DNA from 3 places in the Rubrivivax sp. JA1026 genome. Region 1 is predicted to be linked to each of the others. Evidence: predicted binding sites of a transcription regulator. Region 1 holds the regulator's gene; each other region holds the start of a gene.

Region 1 (9,504 bases):
CTCGACCGTGTCGAGGCCGAGTCGGCCGAGTTCGACGGCTGCGTCAAGCGCCTGGCGGCGCTGCGGCTGGTGCAGACGCGCCAGCTCGGCGCGCTGCTCGACCGCCTGGGCAGCGACGCGCTGCGCACCGAGGTCTCGGCGATGCTGTCGGCCATCGGCGGGCGGGCTTTCACCGCCGGCGCGCGCGAGAGCTTCGCGACGCTGTTCAAGCGCCTGCGCGCCACGCTCGGCGACGCCAGCGCACGCACCGACGAGATGCGGCGCATGCTGGACTCCAGCTTCGTGCAGCTCAACGCCGAACACGGTTTCGCCTTCGCGCTGCAGCCGCCGCCGCTGCTCAACGCCTACGTCGACCAGCTCGACCAGCTCGAGCAGAACTACGGCCGCTACCTCGGTCTGGCCCAGGGCTGGCGCATGGCGATGCCGGGCTCGGCCGAGCAGTTCCGGCGCATGCTGCTGGCCAAGCTGCGCGTCGTCTTCGAGCGCGCTGCGCATGACGTCGAGGTCTGGAGCCAGTCGCAGTCGGCGCAGGTCGACGAGCAGCTGCGCGAGCGCCGCCGGGGCTTCCGCCGGCGCCGCGAGGCGCTGGTGCGCATCCAGTCGGCCGCCGGCGAGCTCGAGGGGCGCATTGCCGAGGTCGAGCAGCAGGACCAGCACCTGGTCGCGCTGCAGGTCGGGCTGGACCGCGTCGTCGCCGACCTGGTGGCCGCGGCGCGCGACGCCGAGGGCCTCGAGCGGGCGCCCGTCGAGGCGTCCGCGGCCGCGCCGCTGGCCCGCGACGCCGCCTGATGCCCGACACCACGATCGCCGCGCGCGTCGTGCGCTGGCAGCGCACGCACGGCCGCCACACGCTGCCGTGGCAGAACACGCGCGACCCGTACCGCATCTGGCTGTCCGAGGTGATGCTGCAGCAGACCCAGGTGGCGACGGTGCTCGGCTACTACGAACGTTTCCTGCAGCGCTTTCCCGACGTCGCCGCGCTCGCCGCCGCGCCGCTGGACGAGGTGCTGGCGCTGTGGAGCGGGCTGGGCTACTACAGCCGCGCGCGCAACCTGCACCGCTGCGCGCAGGCCGTCGTCGCCGAACACGGCGGGCGTTTCCCGCCCGACGCCGCGACGCTGGCGACGCTGCCCGGCATCGGCCGCTCGACCGCCGCGGCGATCGCCGCCTTCGCCTACGGCGAGCGCGCCGCGATCCTCGACGGCAACGTCAAGCGCGTGCTGACGCGCGCGATCGGCTTCGGCGGCGACCTGGCACGCCCGGCCGAGGAGCGGGCGCTGTGGCGCGAAGCCGAGGCGCTGCTGCCCGAGCAGGACATCGAGCGCTACACGCAAGGCCTGATGGACCTGGGCGCGACCGTCTGCCTGGCGCGCCGGCCGCAGTGCCTGCTGTGCCCGCTGGCCGAGGTCTGCGTCGCGCGCACCGAAGGCGCGCCCGAACGCTATCCGGTGAAGACGCGCACGCTGCGCCGCGGCCGGCGCCGCCACGCGCTGCTGTGGCTGCAGCGCGCCGACGCGGTCTGGCTGGTGCAGCGCCCCGACAGCGGCGTCTGGGCCGGGCTCTGGAGCCTGCCCGAGTACGAGTCGGCCGAGGATCTGGAGGCGCTCGTCTCCGGCTGGCCGGGGCAGGGCGCGTGGCTGGCCCCGTTCGTGCACGTGCTGACGCACCTGGACTGGACCTTGGAGCCGCTGCGCTGGACGCTGCCGCCGGCGCTGGCCGCCGAGCCGGGCGCCGTCGAAGCCGTGCTGCCGGCCGGGCGCTGGTTCACGCGTGCCGAGGCGCTGGCTGCCGGGCTGCCGGCGCCGGTGCGGCGCCTGCTCGAAGCCGACGCGGTGCTCAGCCGATGACGATGGACTTGTCGCGCAGGTAGCCGTCGACGATCGACAGCCGGATCACCGGATCCTCGAGTTCCATCAGCTTCTGCTTGGCCGACAGCGGCACCGGCAGCAGCTCGCACCAGCGGTTGGCCACCCAGCCGGCGTCGTCGAAGCGGTAGGGCTCGGCAAACGGCTGGTGGCCCTGTTCGTCGAGTTTGCGGATCGCCTCCTGCAGCGCCTGCACCGTCGGCTGCATCGCCTCGCCCGGCGCACGCAGCGCGTCGGCAGCGATGTCTTCGACCTCGCAGGTCCAGAGCCCGTCGGGCTGCTGCGCCGGGGTGCCGGCGAGGCGGAAGCGTTCCAGCCCGGTGCCACGCACGCGCAGCAGCCCGGGGCCGTCGGCGTCGACCTCGTCGAGCCGCACGACGACACCGACCCTTTCGAGCTTCACGCCCTGCGCCGCGGTGCCGGTCTCGCGCCCCTGCTGCAGGCAGACGATGCCGAAGCCCGTGCCTTCGCGCAGACAGCGTGCGACGAGGTCCAGGTAACGCGCCTCGAAGACCTTCAGCCCGACCAGCCCGCCGGGAAAGAGCACGGCCTGCAGCGGGAACAGCGGCATCAGTCCCGTTGGGCTCATCGACAACCCCTCGCCTGTTGGCCTGCGGAGGTCTTCCCCCCGGGGACAGCCCGCCACTGGCGGGCAGGGGGAGCGCCCGTGGCATACGGGCCGGATCCGATCCGGGTCTCCCGGTCGGATTCGGAGCCCCTTTGGGGCTGAGCCCGGACGAAGACAGTCCGGAGGACTGTCTGCGCCTGGCGAAGAGCCCGCCGTCCCCGGCCGGCGCGCCCTGCAAGGGCGGCCGCCAGGCGGCCGGGGGCCGTCATTTCATCCACGGGCGTCGAGCTCGCGATGGCGGATCAAGGTGGCCTGGCGGCCTTCGAAGCGCCGGGCCAACTGCTCGACGCCGTAGACCGAGCGGTGCTGGCCGCCGGTGCAGCCCAGCGCGACCGTCAGGTAGCTGCGCTGGTTGTCCTCGAAGGCCGGCAGCCAGCGTTCGATGAAGGTGGCGATCTGCTCGAGCATCTCGCCGGCATCGGTTTGCGCCCGCAGGTAGGCGGCCACCGGCTCGTCGCGGCCGGTCAGCGCGCGCAGCTCGCGCACGTAGTACGGGTTGGGCAGCGCACGCAGGTCGAAGACGAAGTCGGCGTCCAGCGGCACGCCCTGCTTGAAGGCGAAGCTCTCGAAGACCAGCGTCAGCGCCGACTCGCGTGCGCCGGCCAGCCCGCGCACCCAGGCACGCAGCACCCCGGGGCGCAGCTGGCTGGTGTCGATGACGGTGGACTTCTCGCGCAGCCCCGCCAGCAGCTCGCGTTCGAGCTCGATCGCCTCGACCAGCGCGCGCGCGGCGTCGTTGCCGGCCGGCACCGAGGACAGCGGGTGCGGCCGGCGGGTCTCGGAGAAGCGCCGCACCAGCGCGTCGGTGCTGGCGTCCAGGAACAGCGAACGAACCTTCAGCCCTTCGGCGCGCAGCTCGTCGATCAGCGGCAGCAGCAGCGGCAGCGAGCCGACGGTGCGCACGTCCACCGCGACGGCCACGCGCCGCGTCCAGCGGCCGTGCTCCAGGCGGATGAACTCGCGCAGCAGCTCCGGCGGCAGGTTGTCGACGCAGAAGTAGCCGGCATCCTCGAGCGCGTGCAGGGCGATCGACTTGCCCGAGCCGGAGATCCCGGTGACGAGGAAGATCTCGTTGCCGCTGCCGTCGGGCAGCGGCGCCCATTCGCTGGGCGGCGGGTCGACGAATCCGCTCACTGGAACTCCCTTCGGCCTGCGGCCGCTGCGGCCCGGCAGGAACGAGCCCGCGGCAGGTCCCGAGGGCTCATCGTGCGTTCCCTGCCAGCATCGCCTCGGCGTGGGCGCGGCTGGTGCTGGTCAGGCGTTCGCCGCCGAGCATGCGCGCGACCTCGGCCACGCGGGCCTCGCCGGCCACCGGCCGCACCTCGCTGACCGTGGCCTGGCCCTGCAGCGCCTTGGCGACGACGAAATGATGGTCGGCGCAGGCCGCGACCTGCGCCAGGTGGGTCACGGCCAGCACCTGCGTCGTGCCGCCGAGCTGCTTCATCAGCCGGCCCACGCTGTCGGCCACGGCGCCGCCGACACCGGCGTCGATCTCGTCGAAGATCAGCGTCTGCGCGCCGTCGCCGGGCGCGTGGGCCGCGGTGGTCACGGCGATCGCCAGCGCCAGCCGCGACAGCTCGCCGCCCGAGGCGACCTTGGCGATCGCGCGCGGCGTGCTGCCGGCGTGGCCGGCGACACGCAGCTCGACGTTCTCCAGCCCGTAGGCCTGCGGTTCGTCCTGCGCCACGATCGCGACCTCGAAACGCCCGCCGGCCATGCCCAGCTGCTGCATCGCCTGCGTCACCGCGTCGGCGAGTTTGGGCGCGGCCTTGGCGCGGGCGCGGCTGATCTTCTTCGCCTCGTCGCGCCAGGCGCGTTCGGCTTCGGCGGCGGCCCGTTCGAGGCCGTCGAGGTCGGCGGCGGCGTCGAGCGCCGCGAGTTCGGCCTTCCAGCCGGCCAGCAGCGCCGGCAGCTCGATCGGCTGGCGGCGGTAGCGCCGCGCCAGCGAGACCCAGGCCCCCAGGCGCGCGTCCAGGTCGGCCAGGCGTTCGGGGTCCGGTTCGCGGCGGCCGAGGTAGCTGCCCAGCGTGTGCGCGGCGTCTTCCAGCTGCGCCTGGGCGCCGCGCAGGACCTCGACGACCGAGGCCAGCTCGGCGTCGTAGCGCTGCACCTCCTCCAGCGCGTCGATGGCACGCGCGATCAGCGCATCGGCCGAGGGTTCACCTTCGGCGGTGGCGTCCAGCGCCGCGCGGGCGCCGTCGAGCAGCGCCTGGCCGTGGGCCAGCCGCTGGTGCTCGGCGTTCAGCTCCTCCCACTCGTGTTCGCCCGGCGCGAGCTTGTCGAGCTCGCCGATCTGCCAGGCCAGGCGCTCGCGTTCTCGCTCCAGCGTGTCGCGCTGCGCACGTGCGGCGTCCAGTGCGGCCAGCGCCTGGCGCCAGGCGGCCCAGCGGGCGGCCAGCGGGCGGGTGTCGGCGCCGGCCTGGGCGTCGAGCAGCGCGCGCACCGCGGCCGGCCGCGTCAGGCTCTGCCAGGCGTGCTGGCCGTGGATGTCGACGAGATGGTCGGCGGCTTCGCGCAGCTGCGTCACGGTGGCCGGGCTGCCGTTGATCCACGCCCGGCTCTTGCCCTGGGCGTCGATCGTGCGGCGCAGCAGCAGCGTCGGCTCGGCGGCGAAGCCGGCCTCGTCCAGCCAGGCGGCCAGCGAGGGCGGGGCGTCGAATTCGGCGGCCACTTCGGCACGCGCCGCGCCTTCGCGCACCAGCGTGGCGTCGCCGCGTGCGCCCAGCGCCAGTTGCAGCGCGTCGATCAGGATGGACTTGCCGGCACCGGTCTCGCCGGTGAGCACGCTGAAGCCGGCGTCCAGCTCGATCTCCAGGCGTTCGACGATGACGACGTCGCGAAGAGAAAGTCGGCGCAGCATCTCTAGACCACGCCTTCGTACCAGCGGAGTTTTCGACGCAACGTCGCGTAGTAGCTCCAGCCGCGCGGATGAAGAAAACGCACCTTGTAGGCCGAGCGCCGCACCTGCACGCAGTCGCCGTGCTGCAGGCTGGCCAGGCTGTGCATGTCGAAGTGCGCCGAGGCGTCGCGGCCGGCGACCAGCGTGATGCGCACCGTCGCGCTGTCGGGCAGCACGATCGGCCGGTTGGACAGCGTGTGCGAGGCGATCGGCGCGAACACCAGCCCGGCGATGCCGGGGTGCAGGATCGGCCCGCCGGCGGACAGCGCGTAGGCGGTCGAGCCGGTCGGCGTGGCGATGATCAGGCCGTCGCAGCGCAGGTTGGCGACGAAGTCGTCGTCGACGTCGACCCGCAGCTCGACCATGCTGGCCGTGACGCCGCGCGCCACCACCACGTCGTTCAGCGACAGCGCCTCGTGGATCGGCTGGCCGTCGCGGAAGACCTGGCCTTCGAGCATCGAGCGATGCTCTTCCTCGTAGTCGCCGGCGATCAGCGTCGCGAGCGCCTCCTTGTACTGGCCTACCGGCACGTCGGTGATGAAACCCAGCCGGCCCTGGTTGATGCCGACCAGCGGCAGGTTGTGGCGCGAGAACTCGCGCGCGATGCCGAGCATCGTGCCGTCGCCGCCGACGACGACGGCGAAGTCGCAGTGTTCGCCCAGCGACTGCGCGTCGTGGGCGCCGAACTCGGCGATGCCGGTGGCCTCGGCGGTCTCGCGCTCGAAGGACACCGCGACGTCCTGCTGCTGCAGGAAACGCGCAAGCTCCAGCAGCACCGGGGCGATGCCCTGTGCCTGGTACTTTCCGACGATCGCGGCATGGCGGAACGGGGCCGGCATGCGGCGCATTACACCATAGGGAAAACTGCTCCCTACAATCCGAAACCATGCTCGACGACCGCGCCAAGACGCTGCTGAAAGCCCTCGTGGAGCGCTACATCGCCGACGGCCAGCCGGTGGGGTCGCGCACGCTGTCGCGCGCCTCCGGGCTGGACCTGTCGCCGGCGACGATCCGCAACGTGATGGCCGACCTGGAAGAGCTCGGCCTGATCGCCAGCCCGCACACCAGCGCCGGCCGCATCCCGACGGCGCGCGGCTACCGGCTGTTCGTCGACACGATGCTCACCGCACGCCCGATCGACCTGCAGACCGTCGCCCCGGAGCTGGCCGCCGCGCGCGAGCAGCTGCATCCCGACCAGCCGCAGCGTGTCATCGCCCAGGCGGCCTCGCTGCTGTCGAACCTGTCGAGCTTCGTCGGCGTCGTCAGCGCGCCGCGCAAGGCCGGGCTGATCCACCACATCGAGTTCCTGCGCCTGGGCGAGCGCCGCGTGCTGGTGATCCTCGTCGCGCCCGATGGCGACGTGCAGAACCGCGTCATCTTCACCGCCCGCGACTACACCCAGGCCGAGCTGATCGAGGCCACCAACTTCCTCAACGCCCACTACACCGGGCTGGCGATCGAGGAGGTGCGCGAGCGCCTGAAACACGAGGTCGACGCGCTGCGCGGCGAGATCGCCCAGCTGATGCAGGCCGCGGTGCAGGCCGGCGAGGAGCTGGCCGTGCGCAGCGAGAACGTCGTCGTCTCCGGCGAGCACAACCTGCTGGGCGTGCAGGACCTGGGCCACGACATGGCCGGGCTGCGCCGGCTGTTCGACGTCTTCGAGCAGAAGACCGAGCTGATGCGGCTGCTGGACGTCAGCAGCCGCGCCGAAGGCGTGCGCATCTACATCGGCGGCGAGAGCCAGGTCGTGCCGTTCGAGGAGCTGTCGGTCGTCACCGCCCCCTACGAGGTGGACGGGCGCATCGTCGGCACGCTGGGCGTCATCGGCCCGACACGCATGGCCTACGACCGCATGATCCGCATCGTCGACATCACGGCCCGGCTGGTGGGCAATGCGCTGTCGTCGCGCTGAGCGCGCGCCACGCAGACCGCCTGCGTGTGAGGGATTGCCGGCCCGGCGTTGAGAAATGTCAGCCCCGTGGGGGGCGAGCCGATACACGCTGCAACGGTGTGGCCGGTATAAACCGCGTTGAGCCGCGTGCAGCGAAGGCGCGGTCGCCATCTTCTCCGGCGCGGACCCGGCGCGACAGACGCCGTCCGCAGGCCAGTCTGGCGGGGGCGATCACCCGGTCTCCGCCACGGGAGTTCGGTTGTTCGTTCGCGTTCGTCGTCTCACGGAGCCTCGGTGCCCTGCGGTCTTCCATCCGCCCCGGTTCGCGCATGTCCTGGCGATGCTCGTGTTCGCCTTTGTCGCCGCCGGCAACGCGCTGGCGCAGGACCGCGTGCTGCGCGTCATCAGCGACGAGAACTACCCGCCGTTCCTGTTCCGTGACGCCGACGGCCAGGTCCAGGGCTATCTGGTCGACTACTGGAAACTCTGGCAGCGCCGCACCGGCGTGCGCGTCGAGCTGATCGCCACCGGCTGGGTCGAGGCCCAGCGGCGTGTGCAGGCCGGCGAGGCCGACGTCATCGACCTGATCTACCGCACCCCGGCGCGCGAGGCGATTTACGACTTCTCCTCGCCGCACGCGCAGCTGCCGGTCAACATCTACAGCCACGTCGGGCTGAGCGGGGTGAACAGCGTCGCCACGCTGAAGGGTCTGCCGGTGGGGGTGCAGGCGGGTGACGCCTGCATCGACAAGCTGCACGAGCACGGCATCGACTCGCTCGTCGAGTACGCCAACTACGACGCGCTGATCGCCGGCGCCAAGCGCGCCGAGGTGCGCCTGTTCTGTCTCGACCAGGCCCCGGCCAACTTCTACCTCTACAAGTTCGGCGCCGAACGCGAGTTCAAGCGTGCGTTCCAGCTCTACACCGGGCAGTTCCACCGCGCCGTGCGCAAGGGCGACAGCGCGACGCTGGCGCTGGTCGACCGGGGCGTCGCGGCGATCTCGCCCGAGGAGGACGAGGCGCTGCGCATCGCCTGGTTCGGCGAGCCGCTGCGCGGTGCGTCCTACGTCGACCAGCTGTGGTGGATCGCCCCCGGCGTGCTGGCGCTGGGCGGGGCGCTTCTGCTGTGGAACGTCTCGCTGCGCCGGCGCGTGGCCGGGCGCACCGCCGAGCTGCAGGACGCGCTGGGCGAGCTGCGCAACGCGCACGCGGTCGCCGAGTCGGTGCGCGCCAACCTGGCCGCGACGCTGTCGGCCATCCCCGACCTGCTGTTCGAGTTCGACGCCCAGGGCCGATACCTGGACGTCTATTCCGGCGGCAGCAGCACCCGGCTGCTGTACCGGGACTCCGACGAGATCATCGGCCGCCGCGTCGGCGAGGTCCTGCCCGCCGACGCCGCGGCGATCGTGCTGGAGTCGATCGCCGTGGCGCTGCGCGACGGTGCGGACTACGGCCGGACGATGGAGCTCGACATCGGCGGCCAGCCGCACTGGTTCGAGCTGTCGACCACGCGCAAGGCCACCGGCCACGTGCTGACCCTGTCGCGCGACATCACCCGGCGCCGCGCCGCCGAGGAGGCGCTGCTGCAGGCCCGCGAACGCGAGGTCATCGCCGAACGCGACCGCCGCCTGCGGGCGCTGAGCGACGCTGCGCCGCTGCCGATGCTGTACCTGCGCGGCGAGGTCGTCGAGTCGAGCAACGTCGCCTTCCGCGAGCTGTTCGGTGTCGACGAGCACGAACTCGGCAGCTTCGACGCCTGGTGGCGCCTGGTCTGCCCGGACGACGCCGCGCGCGAGGCGATGCAGCGCGCCTGGCGCGAGGCGGTCGAACGCGCGGCCCGCGAAGGCGGGCGCGTGCACGAGATCGAGTGCCGCGTGCGCGTGCGCGGCGGCCTCGACCTGGTGCTGCTGGCCGGTGGCCAGCAACTGGGCGACGGCATGGTCGTCACGCTCGCCGACATCACGCCGCTCAAGCGTGCCCAGGAGCTCGCCGAGGCCGCCAGCGCCGCCAAGAGTGCCTTCCTGGCGACGATGAGCCACGAGATCCGCACGCCGATGAACGCGATCATCGGCATGACCGCGCTGGCGCTGAACACCGAGCTCAGCCCGCGCCAGCGCGACTACCTGCAGAAGATCCAGTCCGCCGGCCGCAGCCTGCTGGCGACGATCAACGACATCCTCGACTTCTCCAAGATCGAGGCCGGCAAGCTCGAGATCGAGCGG
Region 2 (9,504 bases), on a different contig from region 1:
CCCTGCGTGCGCTGCTCGATCCCGAACGTCGACCCGGCGACGGCCGAGACCGGCGCCGAGCCCGGCGCGACGCTGGCCGGTTTCCGCGCCGACGCGCGCATGGACGGCGGCATCACCTTCGGCATGAACGCGGTGATCGTCGAGGGTTTCGGCCGCACGCTGCGCCGCGGCCAGGCGGCGAACGCGAGCTGGGCCTTCTGAATCCGCACGGCGGGCGCCGGCTGTAGGAAAATCGCCGCCTTCGCGCCGGCGCCTGCCGCCGGCGCCCCGAACGCCTCCTTTCGCGAAAGCCCCTCCATGAGCCTCAAGTGCGGCATCGTGGGCCTGCCCAACGTCGGCAAGTCCACCCTCTTCAACGCCCTCACCAAGGCCGGCATCGCCGCCGAGAACTACCCGTTCTGCACGATCGAGCCCAACGTCGGCGTCGTCGAGCTGCCCGATCCGCGCCTCGTCAAGCTCTCGGAGATCGTCAAGCCCGAGCGTGTCGTGCCGGCGATCGTCGAGTTCGTCGACATCGCGGGCCTCGTGGCCGGCGCCAGCAAGGGCGAAGGCCTGGGCAACCAGTTCCTGAGCCACATCCGCGAGACCGACGCCATCGTCAACGTCGTGCGCTGCTTCGACGACGAGAACGTGATCCACGTCGCCGGCCGTGTCGACCCGATCGCCGACATCGAGGTCATCCAGACCGAGCTCTGCCTGGCCGACCTGGGCACCGTCGAGAAGAGCCTGGTGCGCTACTCCAAGCAGGCGCGTGCCGGCGGCGACAAGGAGGCCCAGCGCCTGGTCGACGTGCTGCAGAAGTGCCAGGCGGCGCTGAACGAGGCGAAGCCGGTGCGCTCGATCGACTTCAGCAAGGAGGAGCTGGTCGTGCTCAAGCCGCTGTGCCTGATCACCGCCAAGCCGGCGATGTTCGTCGGCAACGTCGCCGAGGACGGCTTCGAGAACAACGCCTACCTCGAGCGCCTGCGCGAGTACGCTGCGGCGCAGAAAGCGCCGGTGGTCGCGATCTGCGCCAAGACCGAGGCCGACCTGGCCGACATGTCCGACGAGGACCGCACGCTGTTCCTGGCCGAGATGGGCCAGGACGAGCCGGGCCTGAACCGCCTGATCCGCGCCGCGTTCACGCTGCTGGGCTTGCAGACCTACTTCACCGCCGGCGTGAAGGAAGTGCGCGCCTGGACGATCCACATCGGCGACACCGCGCCGCAGGCCGCCGGCGTCATCCACACCGACTTCGAGCGCGGCTTCATCCGCGCCCAGACCATCGCCTACGAGGACTTCGTCGCCTTCGGCGGCGAACAGGGTGCCAAGGACGCCGGCAAGATGCGCGCCGAAGGCAAGGAATACGTCGTCAAGGACGGCGACGTGATGAACTTCCTGTTCAACGTCTGATCCCCACGACCATTTCCTGAGCGCCGCGACACGCGGCGCCGGGCGGCGGTAGAGTGGGTCCGTGCGCCCGAACGCCGACGCCCCGTCTGCCGTCGCCACTCCACCCGCCTGGCGGGTCGCCGTCGCGACGGCCCTCGCCTACGCGGCGATCGGCTGGCTGGCCCTGCTGCTGGCCGTGCCGCCGGGCTACGCCTCGCCGCTGTATCCGCCGTCGGGCATCGCGCTGGTCGCGGTGCTGGTCTACGGGCGCGCGGCACTGCCCGGGGTCTTCCTCGGCAGCTGTCTCGTCAACCTCGTGCTCGGCGCGGCTCGCGGGCAGGCCGAGCTCTCCGCCCTGCTCGTGCCGGTGGCGATCGGCTTTGGCGCGATGCTGCAGGCCGCGCTGGGCGCGGCGCTGGTGCGACGGCTGGTGCCGCAGCCGCTGGTGCTCGACAGCGCGCGCGACATCACGGCCACCGGCGTCTGGGGCGGCATCGTCGCCTGCCTGGTCAACCCGGTCGTCGCGACGGCGGCGCTGTGGAGCGCCGGGGCGCTGAGCAACAGCCAGGCGCCGGTGACGGCGCTGACCTGGTGGGTCGGCGACACGCTCGGCGTGATGATCGGTGCCCCACTGGCGCTGACCCTCGTCGGCCGGCCGGCCGCCGCCTGGCGCCCGCGGCGGCGCACGGTGGCGCTGCCGCTGCTGGCCACGACGCTGCTGCTGGCCGGCGCGACGGTGGCGGTGGGGCGCTGGGACCGCGAGCGCCTCGTCGCCAGCTTCCGGGCCGACGCCGCGACGCTGGCCGCCGACGCCGACCGCCAGCTGCACGAGCCGTTGCAGGCGCTGCAGGCCCTGGCCGGCGCCTACCGGGCGGCCGGCGGCATGAATGCCGCCATGCTGGACGACGCGGCGCGCTGGTGGCTGTCGCAGCCGCTGCAGCTGCGCGCCGCGGGCCACGCCAGCCGCGTGCCGCGCCACGCGATCGCCGCCTTCGAGGCCCGCCAGCGCGGCGCCGGCGCGGCCGACTTCACGGTGCACATGCGTGGGCCGGCCAGCTCGCCGGATGCGCTGGTGATCGACCTCATCGCGCCGCGCGAGTCCAACGAACGGGCGCTGGGCGTCGACATCATGACGGTCCCGGCGGCCCGCGCCGCGCTGGAGCTGGCACGCCAGAGCGGCGAGCCGACGGCCACCGCGGCATTCCGGCTGTCGCAGTCGGACCCGAAGGACGACGAGAACGGCTTCGTCCTGTACTACCCGCTCTACGCCGGCGGCCGGCCGGCGGACGCCGCGACACGCGCCGAGCGCTTCACCGGCGTGCTGTTCGTCACCGTGCGCGCCGAACGCCTGCTCTCCAGCCTGCCGGGCAACGACGCCGCCGGCCTGCACTGGTGTCTGGTCGACACCGAGCCCGGCATCGAACGTGTCCGCCTGGCCGGCCCCACCGGCTGCGAGAACGAACGCCCCGAGGGCCTGCGCGCCGAGCACCGCATCGCACTGGCCGCACGCACGCTGGAACTGCGCGTGACTTCGACGCCGGCCTGGGAACGTGAACGCCAGCAGACCAACGCCTGGGTGTTCTCGGTGGCCGGGCTGGCCGCCGCCGCCGTGCTCGGTGCGCTGCTGCTGACCGTGACCGGGCGCGCCCACCGCATCGGCCTGGCCGTCGACGAGCGCACCGCCGAGCTGCGCCGCGAGATCGGCGAGCGCCGTCGCGCCGAGGAGGAGATGCGCGAGGTGCAGGACCGGCTGCGCGGCATCCTCGACAACGTGCCGATCGGCGTGATGTTCGCCGACCTCGACGGCCGCCTGCTCGACACCAACCCCTGCCTGTGCACGATGCTCGGCCGCAGCGCCGAAGAGCTGGTGCGCTGCTCGCTCGACGACATCTCCCACCCCGACGAACGCGAGGCCGACCGCCAGGCGCTGCGCACGCTGCGTGCCGGCGGCGCGAGCACGGTGCGCCGCCAGACGCGGCTGCTGCGTGCCGACGGCGCGGCGCTGCACGCGCGCACGCTGTTCACGCTGCTGCACGACGCCTCGGGCCAGCCCTGGCGCCTGGCCGGTGTCGCCGAGGACATCACCGAACACCGGCGGCTCGAGGAGTCGGAGCGGGCGCTGCACCGCGCCGAGGCCGCCAACCGCGCCAAGACCGAGTTCCTGTCGCGCATGAGCCACGAGCTGCGCACGCCGCTGAACGCGATGATCGGCTTCGCCCAGCTGCTGGGCCTGGACCGCGACCCGCCGCTGGCGCCGCACCAGCGCGAGTGGTCGACGCAGATGCTGCGCGCCGGCTGGCACCTGCTGGCGATGATCAACGACACGCTGGACCTGGCGCGGCTGGAGACCGGTGCGGTGCAGCTGGACCTGCGCCCGCTGGACCTGCGTTCGGCCGTCGGCGCCAGCATCGAGATGATCGCCACCGCCGCCGAGCGCATGGGCGTCACGGTGGATGCCGAACTCGCGCCGGAAGCGCTGGCGGTGCTGGCCGATGACACGCGGCTCAAGCAGGTGCTGACCAACCTGCTGTCCAACGCGGTCAAGTACAACCGGCCGGGCGGCACCGTCGTCGTCGAGTCGCTGGCGCCCGACGACGAACACGTGCAGCTGCGCGTGCGCGACACCGGCCTGGGCATGACGCCGGAGCAGGTGGCCGGCCTGTTCCAGCCCTACAACCGGCTGGGCCGCGAGCAGAGCACGATCGAGGGCACCGGCATCGGCCTCGTCATCAGCCGCCGGCTGGCCGAGCTGATGGGCGGCACGCTCGACGGCGACAGCACCGCCGGCAGCGGCTCGGTGTTCACGCTGACGCTGCCGCGCGCCGAGCTGGTGGCCGGCGCGCCGCCGTCGACGATCAGCGCGCCGCTGGAGCCCTACACCCGGCGGCGCGTGCACTACATCGAGGACAACGAGACCAACGTCGAGGTCATGCGCGGCGTGCTCGCGCAGCGGCCGCAGATCGTGCTGGAGGTCTCGACGATGGGTCTGGACGGGCTGGCCGCGGTGCGCCAGCACCGGCCGCACCTGATCCTGCTGGACATGCACCTGCCCGACATCAGCGGCCTGGAGCTGCTGCGCCACCTGAAGCAGGACCGCGACGTCGCCGACATCCCGGTGATCGTCGTCAGCGCCGACGCGACGACGGCGCGCATGCAGGAGGCGCTGACGCTGGGCGCCGCCCAGTACGTCACCAAGCCGCTGGACGTGCGCCGCTTCCTGCGCACCGTCGACGAGGCGCTGGCGTCGCACGAGACACGCTGGGGCTTGTGACGGGCGGAGCACCTCGAACGTGGCCGCTGCCTCGGCGGGCCGTCGCTACACTCGACGCGACAAGATCCGATGCCCAGGGAGGGTTCATGAGAGCGTTCAAGATCGCGGCGCTTGCCGCGCCGCTGCTGCTGGTGGCCGGTTGCGCCAAGTCGCCGGAGTCGACGGTCGAGAGTTTCTACACCGCCGTCGGCAAGGGGCAGATCACCGAGGCCCAGAGTTATCTGTCGCAGCAGATCGTGGCCCTGCTCGGGCCGCAGAAGATCAGCGCGGCGCTGGCCAAGGAGTCGACCCGCGTCGGCGAGTGCGGCGGCATCAAGTCGGTCGAGGTCAAGCTGTCGGGCGAGGGCGAGGTCCGCCAGGGCAGCGCCACCGTCAGCTACAAGGGCCAGTGCCCCGCGAAGACCGAGGCGGTCAAGCTCATCCAGGAAGATGGCAAGTGGAAGATCGGCGCGGCGAAGTAGCCGGCCGGCGGCGCCGCTGACGGCGCTGGGCCTGGGGGTCGCGCTGGCCGCGGCGGCGGCCGTCTCGGCGACGCTGCGCGCCGATCGCCCACCGCCGGTCGAAGCCGGGCCCGTGACACCGCTGCCGGCCGTGCAGGTCTTGCGCGACGGCGATCTCGTCTTCCGGCGCGGACGTGACCTGATGGCCGGCATCGTCCTCGCGCAGGACGACCGGGCGCGTTTCTCCCACGTCGGCATGCTGCTGATCGACGACGGCCGGCCGATGGTCGTGCATGCGACGCCGGGCGAGGGCCAGGGCCCGTCGGGCGTGCTGCGCGAGTCGTTGCAGGCCTTCGCGGCCGCGGAGCTCGCCGCCGAGGTCGCCGTCTTCCGGCCGCCGAACCTGGACCCGGCGGCCGGTGCGGCGCTGCGGCGTTATCTCGAAGCCCAGGTCGGCAAGCCTTTCGACCTCGGATTCGTGTACTCGGACGACACCACGATGTACTGCACCGAGCTGGTGTTGAAAGCCCTGCGCGCCGGCGGCGTCGACCTGGCGCCGCGCCTGGCCACGGTCAGCGCGCCGACACTGCGCGAGCCGGCCTATTCGCCGGATGGTCTGCGCCGCGACGCGCTGCTCTCGGAGATTCGAGACCAGCCATGAATGTGGGCACACGCTCACAACGGCGACGCCGCCGGTCCTTAGCACTCATCCCGACCGAGTGCTAATATTTTGTGGAACTCGAGACCTCCTCCAGGACTCCCAAGCCACCATGAACCCTGCCACCACCGCCCTGACCGTCCGCGATCCGTGGGCCCTGGTGCCCTCGATCGGCCATCTCGACGCCTACATCACGGCCGTCAACCGCCTGCCGATGCTCAGCGCACAAGAAGAAGTGGCGCTCGGCAAGCGCCTGCGCGAGCACGGCGACCTCGAAGCCGCCGGCCGCCTGGTGCTGTCGCACCTGCGCCTCGTCGTCTCGGTCTCGCGCCAGTACCTGGGCTACGGCCTGCCGCACGGCGACCTGATCCAGGAAGGCAACGTCGGCCTGATGAAAGCCGTCAAGCGCTTCGACCCCGACCAGGGCGTGCGCCTGGTCAGCTACGCGCTGCACTGGATCAAGGCCGAGATCCACGAATACATCCTGAAGAACTGGCGCATGGTCAAGGTCGCGACGACCAAGGCCCAGCGCAAGCTGTTCTTCAACCTGCGCTCGATGAAGCAGGGCCTGAAGGCCGACGCCGCCGAGGCCGACCTGCACCGCAGCACGCTGACGCCGGCCGAGGTCGAGACCGTCGCGCGCGAGCTGAACGTCAAGCCCGACGAAGTCGTCGAGATGGAGACCCGGCTCGCCGGCGGCGACGTCGCGCTGGAGCCGCAGACCGACGACAGCGAGGAGAGCTTCGCGCCGATCGCCTACTTGGCCGACGAGGCCAGCGAGCCGACGCGCCTGCTCGAGGCCCGGCGCCGCGACTGGCTGTCCGGCGACGGCATCGCCCAGGCGCTGTCGGTGCTGGACGCACGCAGCCGCCGCATCGTCGAGGAGCGCTGGCTGAAGGTCAACGACGACTCCAGCGGCGGCATGACGCTGCACGAACTGGCGGCCGAATACGGCGTCAGCGCCGAGCGCATCCGCCAGATCGAGGTCGCGGCGATGAAGAAGATGCGCAAGGCGCTCGAGGCCGCCGCCTGACGCGCCGCCGCCGCCCTGCCCCACCGCCGGGCCGCCTTCGGGCGGCCCGCGTCGTTTTCAGGCGGCCTTCTCGTCGAGCAGGATCTTCAGGTCGTGCCGGAGCTTGTCGATGCCGGCGCCGTAGCGCGTGAACACGCGCACCCGGCCCTGGGTGTCGAAGACGTAGGAGCCGGCGGTGTGGTCGATCGTGTAGCTGGTCGGCGTCTGGCCGGCGACCTTGTTGTAGAAGACCTTGAACTGCTTGGCCGCGGCCTTGGTCTCTTCGGGCGTGCCGCGCAACGCGACGAAGCCGGGGTCGAAGTTGGCGACGTAGGCCTTCAGCATCTCCGGCGTGTCGCGCTCGGGGTCGACGCTGACGAACACGCCCTGGATGCGCTCGCCGTCGGGCCCCAGCTGGCGCTTGACCTCGGCGAGCTCGACCATCGTCGTCGGGCAGACGTCGGGGCACTGGGTGTAGCCGAAGAAGACCACCGTGACCTTGCCGCGGAAGTCCTGCAGGCTGCGCCGGCGGCCGTCGGCGTCGGGCAGGTTCAGCTCTTTCGCGTAGTCGGCGCCGGTGATGTCGACGCCGTCGAAGCCGGCACGCGGCGGGCTGTTGCCACTGTCACAGGCGGCGAGCGCGAGCGCCGCGGCGGCGGCGAGGATCAGACGGCGGGAACGGACAGTCATGGCCTGAGGAGCGCGAACGGACGGAAGCGGCAAGCCTAGCAGCGTTGCGAGGCTGCCCCTGACGGCGCCGGGGCGCGGGGGCATCAGCCGCGGCCGGGACGCCCGGCGCGCACCATGCTGCGCAAGTCGTCGAGCGGCACCGCGGTCTGCGCCGCGACACGCGGCCGCGGCGGCGGCCGGAAGGCGTGGCCGAAGACGATCTCGAAAGCGAGCGCCGGGCGGCCATCGGCGGCGGCGTCGGCGGCGAGCGCCGCCTCGAGCCGCCGACGCCAGCGCGGCGTGCGCAGGCCGGCGTGGCGCGACACCGCGACGTTGCCGCCCAGGGTGCGCAGCTCGGCGATCGCCGCCGCCGCGTCGGGCCAGGTCAGCGTGACGATCTCCTGGTCCATCACCGGGTCGGCGAAACCGGCCTCGACCAGCATGTCGCCGAGGTCGTGCATGTCGACGAAGGGCGCGAACGGCGCCGGCCAGCCCTGCGCGGCGTAGAGCGAACGCAGCCGCTCCAGCGTGCCCGGGCCGAGTGTCGAGAACATCAGGAACCCGTCGACGGCCAGCGCCCGGTGCCAGCGCGCCATCGCGGCCCGCGGGTCGGCGACACCGTGCAGCATCATGTTCGCCCAGACCAGCTCGGCGCCGCCCGGCGGCACGTCGGCCTCGGCCAGCACCTGCAGCGGGCGGGCGCCGCCCCAGCGCCGCGGCGACCACCACGGCGCTGCGGCCGGCGCCGGCGCGGCCTCGGACTCGACGGCGACGATCTCGGCGGCCGGATAGGCCGCAGCCAGCACGCCGCGGCTGGCGCCGGTGGCAGCCCACCAGTCGAGCACTTTCGCCGGCTGTTTGCGGATCACGGCCAAGCGGTCGGCCATGCGGCGCGCGACCTCGCCGTGCAGCCAGGGCGGCGCGTCGGCGGCGCGCAGGCGGCGCAGCACGCGGGCCAGCGCCGCCTCGTCGAGCGGGCGGCGCGTGCTGCGCTCGGCGGCGTCGGTCTCGGGCATGCGGCCAGTATATTGAGACCATGCCTTCGGCCGCCTGGCTCGCCCGCTTGCCCGGACAGTGCGAGGTCTGCCGCAGCGCCACCCGCGCGGCGCTGTGCGCCGACTGCGTCGCACGTTTCGCCGCACCGCGGCCACGCTGCCGCCGCTGCGCGCTGCCGCTGGCCGCCGGCGATCTGTGCGGCGAATGCCGCCAGCACCCGCCGCCGTTCGAACACACCGCCTGTGCCGCCGACTACGGTTTCCCCTGGGACGGCCTGGTCGCGGCGCTGAAGTTCCACGGCCGCGTCGAACTCGCCGCCGCGCTGGCGCCGCTCGTGGCCGACGCCGCCGCGGCGCTGCCGGTGCCGGAGGTCGTCGTGCCGGTGCCGCTGTCGGCCCGGCGGCTGGCCGAGCGCGGCTACAACCAGGCCTGGGAGATCGCGCGCCGCGCCGCCCGGCAACGCGGCGTGCCGGCGCGCACCGACTTGCTGGAACGGCTGATCGACACGCCGCCGCAGGCCGAGCTGGGGCGCGCCGAACGCCTGGCCAATCTGCGCGCCGCCTTCCACGTGCCGCCGGCGGCGCGCGCCGTGCTCGCCGGGCGCCGCATCGCACTGGTCGACGACGTCGCGACCACCGGCACGACGCTGCGCGAAGCCGCGGCCGCCTTGCGCCAGGCCGGCGCCGCGGCGGTCGACGCCTGGATCCTGGCGCGCACGCCGGACTGAGTTATGGTCGGCCGATGTTCGACATCGTGCTCGTCCACCCCGAAATCCCGCCGAACACCGGCAACGTCATCCGCCTGGCGGCCAACACCGGCTGCCGGCTGCACCTCGTCGAACCGCTGGGTTATTCGATGGACGACAAGCAGCTGCGCCGCGCCGGGCTGGACTACCACGAGTACGCGCCGGTGCGCCGCCACGCGTCCTGGGACGCGCTGCTGGAGACCGAACGCCCCGATCCGGCGCGCATGTTCGCGTTCACGACCCGCGGCTCGCACCCGCTGGCCGAGCAGCGCTGGGCGCCAGGCGACTGGCTGGTCTTCGGCGCCGAGAGCGCCGGCCTGCCGGCCGAGCTGCTGGCACGGT
Region 3 (9,504 bases), on a different contig from region 1:
GGCGCTGGCGCTGGAAAGCGAGCGCCGCGGCCACGCCTTCTACGCCGCGATCGCGGCGATCAGCCCCGACGCCGAGGTGCGTGCGCTCGCCGGCGACTTCGCCGCCGAGGAAGCGCAGCACGTCGCCGAGCTCGAGAAGCTCGCCGCCGCCGCGGCCCGCTGACCCGCCCCCCGCGCTCTGCAGGCAGGCCCTTTGCGCTGCCTCAAGCCGCCGTCGGCCTCCCTCGACTGTCGGCGCGATTCGGCGTGCTTCTTGCACTGACACCATAGACCGGCGGCGGCAAGGCGGGCGATGCCCGCCAACGATGCGCCGGGCGCCCCGAGGTGGCCCGCCGCACCGTCTCGCCCGCCGGTCAGACGCAGGAGGTGCGTGATGTCGAGTCGCACGGCGCTGAGCGAGCGCTATCAGGTTCAGCTCAGCACGGTTTACGAGGTCTGCCGCGTTCTGGGAGCGTCGCTCGACATCGAGCGCACCTTCCGCGTGGCCTTGAACACGCTGTCGGCGCAGCTCGGGCTGCAGCGCGCGATGGTCGTGATGCCGGCCGAGGACGGCGGCCATCTGCTGCGCATCCACAGCTGGGTCGGGCTGGACCGCGACCAGGCGGCGCGTGGCCACTGGCGCAGCGGCGAAGGTGTCATCGGCCGGGTCTACGCCAGCGGCATGGCCGCCGTCGTGCCCGACGTGCAGGACTCGCCCGAGTTCCTCGACCGCACCGGCGCCTTCGGCGCGCGCGACGACCGCCGCCTGGCCTTCATCGTCGTGCCGATGAAGACCGAGCGCGCGACCGTCGGCGTGCTCGCCGCGCAGCGCGAGATGGAAGACGGCGCGCGCCTCACCGACGACCAGCGCCTGCTGACGATGGTCGCGACGCTGCTGGCGCAGTCGGCGGCGCTGCACCTGGCGGTGGCCGAGGAGCATTCGCGCCTGCTGCAGGAGACGACGCGGCTGCAGAAGGCGCTGGCGCGCGAGCCGCGCGGCCGGCTGGCGCTGGACAACGTCATCGGCGAATCGCGTGCGATGCAGCAGGTGTTCACCGAGGTGCACCAGGCCGCGCCGTCGCGTGCCACGGTGCTGCTGCGCGGCGAGAGCGGCACCGGCAAGGAGGCGATCGCCCGCGCGATCCACTTCCTGTCGCCGCGCAAGGACGCGCCGTTCATCAAGGTCAACTGCGCGGCGCTGACCGAGTCGCTGCTGGAAAGCGAGCTCTTCGGCCACGAACGCGGCGCCTTCACCGGCGCCGTCGGCGAGCGCAAGGGCCGTTTCGAGCTGGCCCACGGCGGCACGCTGTTCCTCGACGAGATCGGCGACGTCTCGCCCGGCTTCCAGGCCAAGCTGCTGCGCGTGCTGCAGGAGCGCGAGTTCGAGCGTGTCGGCGGCAGCAAGCCGGTGAAGGTCGACGTGCGCCTGATCTGCGCCACCAACCGCGACCTCGAGAAGATGGTGCAGCGCGGCGAGTACCGCGCCGACCTGTACTACCGCATCAACGTCGTCTCGATCTTCCTGCCGCCGCTGCGCGAGCGCCGCAGCGACATCCCGCCGCTGGTCACGCACTTCATCGACCGTTTCAACAAGGAGAACCGGCGCCAGCTGAAGGTCACGCCGGAGGCGATGAAGGTGCTGACCGCCTGCTACTGGCCGGGCAACGTGCGCGAGCTGGAGAACTGCATCGAACGCACCGCGACGATGGTCCAGGGCGACCTGATCCGCGACCTCGCCTTCCCCTGCCGCAACAACCGCTGCCTGACGCAGACGCTGCACTTCCTCGACAAGGCCGACGCCGTGGCGGCCGTGGCCGGCGCCCACGGCTTCAACGGCCACGCGGCGCCACCGGCGAACGGCCACGCGCCCTCGCCGGCGGCGGCCGACGCGTCGTCGTGGTCGATGCCGGCCCCCGCGCCGGCCCCGCCGCTGGCCGAGGCCGGCGCGGCGGAGACGGCGGCCGACGGCGTCACGCGCATCGGCCCGACGCAGCAGCTGCCGCCGCCGGTCTCGCGCCAGGCCGGCCCGGCGCCCGACGGCGAGCGTGACCGCCTGATCTGGGCCATGGAGCAGTGCGGCTGGGTGCAGGCCAAGGCCGCGCGGCTGCTGCGCATCACGCCGCGCCAGCTCGGCTACGCGCTGCAGAAGCACCGCATCGAGGTGCGCAAGCTCTGAGCCGCACCGCCGCGCACGGGCCGGCGGCCGGTGCCGCGCCGCGGGCCGCCGGCCACGGCATAGGGAGATGCCCGGCCGGCTCTTGAAGCCCGGGAACCGACCCCTATAATCCGTTTGCTAGCACTCGCCACGGGTGAGTGCTAACGACCGAGGCAGATTCGCTGCCCCCCGGTTGCCGCATGTCAGCGAGCGCTGCCTGCGCGGCGCTCCAGTGCCATAACGTGACTCCCAAGGAGATGTGAATGAAGCTTCGTCCGCTGCACGATCGCGTGATCGTCAAGCGTCTCGAGAACGAGACCAAGACCGCCTCCGGCATCGTCATCCCCGACAACGCGGCCGAGAAGCCCGATCAGGGTGAAGTCCTGGCGGTCGGCCCGGGCAAGCGCAACGACAAGGGCGACTTCGTCGCGCTGAACATCAAGGTCGGCGACCGCGTGCTGTTCGGCAAGTACAGCGGCCAGACCGTCAAGGTCGACGGCGACGAGCTGCTGGTGATGCGCGAAGAAGACCTCTTCGCCGTCGTCGAGAAGTAATCCCCCTCCCCCCAGATTTCGAAGAGGTAGCACATGGCTGCTAAGGACGTGGTTTTCGGCGCTGACGCGCGCCACCGCATGGTCGAAGGCGTGAACGTTCTCGCCAACGCCGTCAAGGTCACCCTGGGCCCGAAGGGCCGCAACGTGGTGCTCGAGCGCTCGTTCGGCGCCCCCACCGTCACCAAGGACGGTGTCTCGGTCGCCAAGGAGATCGAGCTCAAGGACAAGCTCCAGAACATGGGCGCGCAGATGGTCAAGGAAGTCGCTTCCAAGACCAGCGACAACGCCGGTGACGGCACCACGACCGCGACCGTGCTGGCGCAGTCGATCGTGCGCGAAGGCATGAAGTTCGTCGCCGCGGGCATGAACCCGATGGACCTGAAGCGCGGCATCGACAAGGCCGTCGCCGCCCTGACGGACGAGCTGAAGAAGGCCTCCAAGCCGACGACGACGAGCAAGGAAATCGGCCAAGTCGGCTCGATCTCCGCCAACAGCGACGAGTCGATCGGCAAGATCATCGCCGACGCGATGGACAAGGTCGGCAAGGAAGGCGTCATCACCGTCGAAGACGGCAAGAGCCTGAACAACGAACTCGACGTCGTCGAGGGCATGCAGTTCGACCGCGGCTACCTGTCGCCGTACTTCATCAACAACCCGGAAAAGCAGGTTGCCGTCCTCGACAACCCGTTCGTGCTGCTGTTCGACAAGAAGATCAGCAACATCCGTGACCTGCTGCCGATCCTCGAGCAAGTCGCCAAGGCGGGCCGCCCGCTGCTGATCATCGCCGAGGAAGTCGAAGGCGAAGCGCTGGCCACCCTGGTGGTCAACACGATCCGCGGCATCCTGAAGGTCGTCGCCGTCAAGGCCCCGGGCTTCGGTGACCGCCGCAAGGCCATGCTCGAGGACATCGCCATCCTGACGGGCGGCAAGGTCATCGCCGAGGAAGTCGGCCTGACGCTCGAGAAGGCCACGCTGGCCGACCTGGGCCAAGCCAAGCGCGTCGAAGTCGCCAAGGAAAACACCACGATCATCGACGGCGCCGGCAAGGCCGCCGACATCGAGGCGCGTGTCAAGCAGATCCGCGTCCAGATCGAGGAAGCGACCTCCGACTACGACCGCGAGAAGCTGCAAGAGCGCGTGGCCAAGCTGGCCGGCGGCGTGGCCGTCATCAAGGTCGGTGCCGCCACCGAAGTCGAGATGAAGGAAAAGAAGGCCCGTGTCGAAGACGCGCTGCACGCCACCCGTGCCGCCGTCGAGGAAGGCATCGTGGCCGGTGGTGGTGTCGCGCTGCTGCGCGCCCGCGCCGCCGTGGCCGCTGGCCTGAAGGGCGACAACCACGACCAGGACGCCGGCATCAAGATCGTGCTGCGCGCCGTCGAGCAGCCGCTGCGCGAGATCGTGGCCAACGCCGGTGGCGAGCCCAGCGTCGTGATCAACAAGGTCCTCGAAGGCGCCGGCAACTTCGGCTACAACGCCGCCAACGACACCTACGGCGACATGATCGAGATGGGCATCCTGGACCCGACCAAGGTGACCCGCACCGCGCTGCAGAACGCCGCCTCCGTCGCCAGCCTGATGCTGACGACCGAGTGCATGGTCGCCGAGGCGCCGAAGGAAGAAGCCCCGATGCCCGCCGGCGGCGGCATGGGTGGCATGGGCGGCATGGGCATGGACATGTAAGTCCGGCCCGGCACGCCTGCCGAGCGAAAACCCGCCTCCGCCGGAGGCGGGTTTTTTTCGTTTTGAACCGCATCCCGGGCGCTTTACCGGCCTTCCGCCGGCGCTGCGGCGTCCGATAATCAGTGCTGATGTCCTCCGCCACGACCGTTTCGGCAGCGCTGCGGCAGTTCGTCGACGACGAACTTCTGCGCATGCCCATGCTCGTCGATCAGCTGGTCGACGGCACGGTCGACCGCATGCGCCAGAGCCTGCCGACGCTGGCGCCGCAGCCGCGCGCCTCGGCGGCCGACGTGCTGCATGCGCTCGGCACGCAGCGCGAGCTGATCAGCGACTACTACGTGCGCTCGCTGCGGCGCCAGATCGCCGAACGCGGGCCGGGTGCCCAGGGCGGCGGCCTGCCGACGACGCTGTCGCTGGTCGACGAGGACTCGGTGGCGATCGACGTCGAGATCTCGCACGTCATCGAGCTGATCCGCAGCACCGCCGAGTACGAGCTGCGCGAGCTGCAGACCTTCACCGCGGCGCTGGTCGGCGACATGGACCTGGCGCACGACCACAACCCCTTCGGCCCGGCCCAGCACGCGCGTGCGCTGTGGGCCGCCGCGCAGGCGCTGCCGCTGTCGCGCGGCCACCATCTGCTGTTCACGCGCAACGCCGCACCGGCGCTGGCGAGCGCGCTGCGGCGCGCCTATGCGGCCTCGTCGTCGCGCCTGGAAAGCCAGGGCGTCACGCCGGCGGCCTACCGCACGATGATCCTGCCGTCGGGCGCGCGGCGCACGCGCGGGCCGGAGATCAGCCACGGAGCCGGCCTCGACCTCGTCCGTTCGGCGATCGCCCCGACCAGCGAACTCGGTTTCAGCCTGGAAGGCAACGACTTCCCGACGCTGGCGATCGAACCCGCCGTGACGCCGACACGTGCCGACGCCGGCGCATCACCGGCCGACCACCGTGCGGTCGAGCTGCTGACCGGCCTGTTCGACGCGATGCTGTCCGACCGCCGGCTGTCGCAGGACATCGCGCTGATGCTCTCGCGGCTGCAGTCGGTGGCCACGCGGCTGGTGCTGCGTGAACCGCGCACGCTGGAAGACGAGACGCACGCGCTGTGGCGCTTCGTCGACGGCCTGGCTTTCCTCGGCGACGTGCTCCCGCCCCAGGGCGACCCCGAGCGCACGCAGACCCTGCGTTTCGCCCAGGGCCTGGTCGAGCACCTGGCCGCCGACCCGGCGCCGCAGGCGCCGCTGTTCGAGTGGGCGAGCGAGCGCCTGCAGCATCAGGCGCAGCACCGCTTCGCGCACCGCTGCACCGAGGCTGCGGCGCAGATCGCCGAGCTGCAGCGGCTGGAGGAGCGGCTGTGCTCGTCGATGGCGCCGCCGTCGACGCTGGGCGGCACCCTGGACATCGCCCAGCTCGATACCGTGCCCGCCGAGCTGATGCCGGCCGACGGCCCCGGCGAGCCGCAGGACGCGCAAGCCTGGCTGCTGGCGCGCCGCCCAGGCGAGTGGCTCAACATCTTTCTGCAGGGGCGCTGGGTCAAGGCCCAGATCCTGTGGCCCGGCGAACTGGGCGAGCTCTGGCTGCTCGGCGACGCCGGCAGCAGCGAGACCTGGGCCGTGCGCCGGCGCGCGATGCAGACGCTGCATGCCGAGCGCCTGCTCGGCACGCTGAAGCCGCGATCACTGGTGCGCTCGGCCGCCAAGCGCGTGATGCGCCGGACGATCAACCTCGGCTAGGCCGCAGGCGCGAGCCAGCCGCGCAGCGTCGTCGCGACATCGCCCAGGCCGCGACGCGACAGCGCCGAGAACTGCGCGACGCCGATCTCGGCGCTCTCGGTGGCGATCTCGGCCAGCACCTGCTGCGCCCCGGCGAGCGCGGCGTCGGCCTCGCGCCGGTTCAGCTTGTCGCACTTGGTCAGCACCGCCAGCAGCCGCACCTCGCCGTTGGCCACCCGCGGCGCGATCAGCGCCAGCAGCCGGCGGTCGAGGTCGGTGAAGCCCAGCCGCGAGTCGATCATCAGCACCACGCCGTGCAGCGCACGCCGCAGTTCGAGGTACTGCGCCATCACCTCCTGCCAACGCAGCTTGGCGCTGCGCTCGACGGCGGCGTAGCCGTAGCCGGGCAGGTCGGCGAACAAGGCATCCGGCGCGTCCTTCGGCCCGACCTCGAAGAGGTTGATGTGCTGCGTGCGCCCCGGCGTTCGCGACGCGAAGGCCAGGCGCCGTTGCTGCGCGAGCGTGTTGATCGCCGTGGACTTGCCGGCATTGCTGCGTCCGACGAAGGCGATCTCCGGCAGTTCGCCCTGCGGCAACTGGTCCAGGCGGCTCGCGGTCGTGAGGAATCGCGCCGTGTGCGCCCAGGCCAAAGCCGACTTTTCGGCATCGCTGGGCACATCTCGAAAGGTAGACGTCATGGGGCATTGTAAAATCCTGCGGTTTGACACCCGAACACCTGCCGACCGAGGCCCCCGCCGCATGAAGTTCGCCGTCGCCCTGACCATCGCCGCGCTCGCTGCCGGCACCGCCTTCGCCCAGGAAGCGAAGCCCGCCAAGCCGGATCTCGCCAAGGGCCAGATCACGGCGGCCACCTGCATGGCCTGCCACTCGGCAGACGGCACGCGCGGGATCCCGATCTACCCGATCCTGCAGGGCCAGCATCAGGCCTACATCGTCAAGCAGCTCACCGAGTTCAAGGCCGGCAAGCGCATGAACCCGATCATGATGGGCATGGCCGCGCCGCTGAGCCCGGAAGACATGGTCAACGTCGCCGCGTTCTTCGCCTCGAAGCCGCCGGTCAAGGGTGAAGCGACCTCCAAGGAGACGATCGCCCTGGGTCAGGCCATCTTCCGCGGCGGCATCGCCTCGAAGAAGGTCCCGGCCTGCTCGGGCTGCCACAGCCCGAACGGCGCCGGCATCCCGGCGCAGTACCCGCGCCTGGGCGGCCAGCACGTCGAGTACACGACGGCGCAGCTCAACACCTTCCGTTCCGGCGAACGCAACAACAGCGCCCAGATGACGGCCATCGCCGCCAAGCTGAGCGACGCCGAGATCAAGGCCGTGGCCGACTACATCGCCGGCCTGCACTGACCGCACGCAGCACCCATCACGACGGGCCGGCCATTCGCCGGCCCGTTTTGTTTGGTGTGCGCCATGCCCCACGGCAGACCCGTGATCTGCGGGCACGGCCGACGCGCCGAAGCGCTTTGCGCTACCTTGCGCCGTCGTCTTTCCCCGAGTTCCCGATGCTGTACCTGAAGGACCGCGGCCACGTGCACCCGCTGGCCAGCGAGATCACCCCGCGCGAAGTCTGGCGCCAGCGGCGCACGCTGATCCAGGGCCTGGCCGCAGGTGCGGCGGCCGCGGCGCTGCCGGCGCTGGCCGCGACCGCGCGGCCGGGCCAACGCGACGCACTGCCCGGCGCACGCAGCGCGGTGCCGGGCGCGGCGACGATGGAAGCGCCGACGACCTACGGCGACGTCACGAGCTACAACAACTTCTACGAGTTCGGCACCGACAAGGCCGACCCCGCGCAGCGCGCGCAGAAGCTGCAGACCCGGCCCTGGACCGTCGTCGTCGACGGCCTCGTGAAGAAACCCGGCCGCTGGGACCTGGACACGCTGCTGAAGCTCGCGCCGATGGAAGAACGCATCTACCGCCTGCGCTGCGTCGAAGGCTGGTCGATGGTCATCCCCTGGGTCGGCTATTCGCTGGTCGAGCTGATCCGCCGCGTCGAGCCGCTGGGCAGCGCACGCTACGTGCAGTTCGAGACGCTGGCGGACGCGAGACAGATGCCCGGGCTGCGTTCGAACATCATCCCCTGGCCCTATGTCGAGGGGCTGCGTCTGGACGAGGCGATGCACCCGCTGGCGCTGCTCGCCTTCGGCCTCTACGGCGAGCTGCTGCCGCCGCAGAACGGCGCGCCGCTGCGCCTGGTCGTGCCCTGGAAGTACGGCTTCAAGTCGGCCAAGAGCCTGGTCGCGATCCGCTTCGTCGAGCAGCCGCCGCGCAGCGCCTGGCAGCGCACGGCGCCGCAGGAGTACGGCTTCTACGCCAACGTCAACCCGACGGTCGACCATCCGCGCTGGAGCCAGGCCACCGAGCGCCGCATCGGCGAAGGCCTGTTCGCCAAGCGTAGGCCGACGCTGATGTTCAACGGCTACGAGCCGCAGGTCGGCCAGCTCTACGCCGGGCTGGACCTGAAGAAGAACTACTGAGCGTGTCCGCGCCGAACCAGCTGCTGGCCTCGCCGGCGGCCAAGCCGATCGTCTTCGTGCTCGCGCTGCTGCCGGCGGCGTGGCTGGTCTGGGGCGCCGTCGCGGACACGCTGGGCGCCAACCCGGCCGAGGCACTGATCCGCGCCACAGGCGACTGGACACTGCGTTTCCTGTGCCTGACGCTGGCCGTGACGCCGCTGCGCCAGGCCACCGGCTGGCACGCGCTGGCGCGGCTGCGGCGTTTGCTGGGGCTTTTCACCTTCTTCTACGGCGTCGTGCACTTCCTGTGCTTCGCCTGGCTGGACATGGGCCTCGACGTCGGCGCCATCGTGCAGGACATCGCCAAACGCCCGTTCATCCTCGTCGGCACGGCGGCGCTGCTGACGATGCTGCCACTGGCCGCGACCTCGTTCAATGCGGCGATCAAGGCGCTGGGCGGGCGGCGCTGGCAGTTGCTGCACCGCGCCGTCTACGCGACCGCCGGGCTGGCGCTGCTGCACTTCTTCTGGATGCGCTCGGGCAAACACGATTACGCCGAGGTCGCGGTCTATGCCGCGATCCTCGGCGTGCTGCTCGGCTGGCGTGTCTGGCGCCGGCTGCGGCCGGCGCCGCGCCCGGCGCTGCCTTAGCGCGCCAGCACCGGCGCCAGCGCGCGCCCGGTGTGCGTGCCGGCGGCCACCACCTGCTCCGGCGTGCCGGCGGCCACCACGCGGCCGCCCTCGCCGCCGCCTTCGGGGCCGAGGTCGAGGATCCAGTCGGCCTCGGCGATGACGTCGAGGTCGTGCTCGATGACGACGACGCTGTGGCCGGCGTCGACCAGCCGGTGCAGCACACGCGCCAGGCGTTCGACGTCGGCCATGTGCAGGCCGACCGTCGGCTCGTCGAGCACGTACAGCGTGTGCGGCAATCGGTTGCCGCGCCGCGTGACG

What was found. The regulator HrcA, encoded in region 1, represses chaperone genes, less so after heat shock. The targets are predictions, from matches to a motif close to TTAGCACTCNNNNNNNNNGAGTGCTAA.
Region 2: a site for HrcA is predicted at 5,782-5,808, ahead of rpoH (RNA polymerase sigma factor RpoH). Genes of this name have one in related genera too.
Region 3: a site for HrcA is predicted at 2,273-2,299, ahead of groES (co-chaperone GroES). Genes of this name have one in related genera too.

What each region holds. Positions count from the first base shown of each region.
Region 1 covers NZ_JAALCQ010000004.1:1,846-11,349, reverse strand. Annotated here, with positions in the region: gene G5B56_RS08320 (dynamin family protein) at 1-789, shown strand, start outside; gene mutY (A/G-specific adenine glycosylase) at 789-1,847, shown strand; gene G5B56_RS08310 (LON peptidase substrate-binding domain-containing protein) at 1,837-2,454, opposite strand; gene rapZ (RNase adapter RapZ) at 2,704-3,585, opposite strand; gene recN (DNA repair protein RecN) at 3,695-5,353, opposite strand; gene G5B56_RS08295 (NAD kinase) at 5,356-6,231, opposite strand; gene hrcA (heat-inducible transcriptional repressor HrcA) at 6,279-7,304, shown strand; gene G5B56_RS08285 (response regulator) at 7,624-9,504, shown strand, end outside.
Region 2 covers NZ_JAALCQ010000005.1:182-9,685, reverse strand. Annotated here, with positions in the region: gene G5B56_RS09995 (MOSC domain-containing protein) at 1-201, shown strand, start outside; gene ychF (redox-regulated ATPase YchF) at 298-1,392, shown strand; gene G5B56_RS09985 (CHASE domain-containing protein) at 1,454-4,642, shown strand; gene G5B56_RS09980 (DUF4878 domain-containing protein) at 4,729-5,103, shown strand; gene G5B56_RS09975 (YiiX/YebB-like N1pC/P60 family cysteine hydrolase) at 5,072-5,743, shown strand; gene rpoH (RNA polymerase sigma factor RpoH) at 5,853-6,773, shown strand; gene G5B56_RS09965 (SCO family protein) at 6,831-7,442, opposite strand; gene G5B56_RS09960 (trans-aconitate 2-methyltransferase) at 7,526-8,437, opposite strand; gene G5B56_RS09955 (ComF family protein) at 8,458-9,144, shown strand; gene G5B56_RS09950 (tRNA (cytidine(34)-2'-O)-methyltransferase) at 9,159-9,504, shown strand, end outside.
Region 3 covers NZ_JAALCQ010000010.1:81,718-91,221, reverse strand. Annotated here, with positions in the region: gene G5B56_RS16425 (ferritin family protein) at 1-163, shown strand, start outside; gene nifA (nif-specific transcriptional activator NifA) at 374-2,155, shown strand; gene groES (co-chaperone GroES) at 2,398-2,688, shown strand; gene groL (chaperonin GroEL) at 2,722-4,368, shown strand; gene G5B56_RS16405 (DUF1631 family protein) at 4,497-6,098, shown strand; gene yihA (ribosome biogenesis GTP-binding protein YihA/YsxC) at 6,095-6,775, opposite strand; gene G5B56_RS16395 (cytochrome c) at 6,837-7,448, shown strand; gene msrP (protein-methionine-sulfoxide reductase catalytic subunit MsrP) at 7,604-8,575, shown strand; gene G5B56_RS16385 (sulfite oxidase heme-binding subunit YedZ) at 8,578-9,204, shown strand; gene uvrA (excinuclease ABC subunit UvrA) at 9,201-9,504, opposite strand, start outside.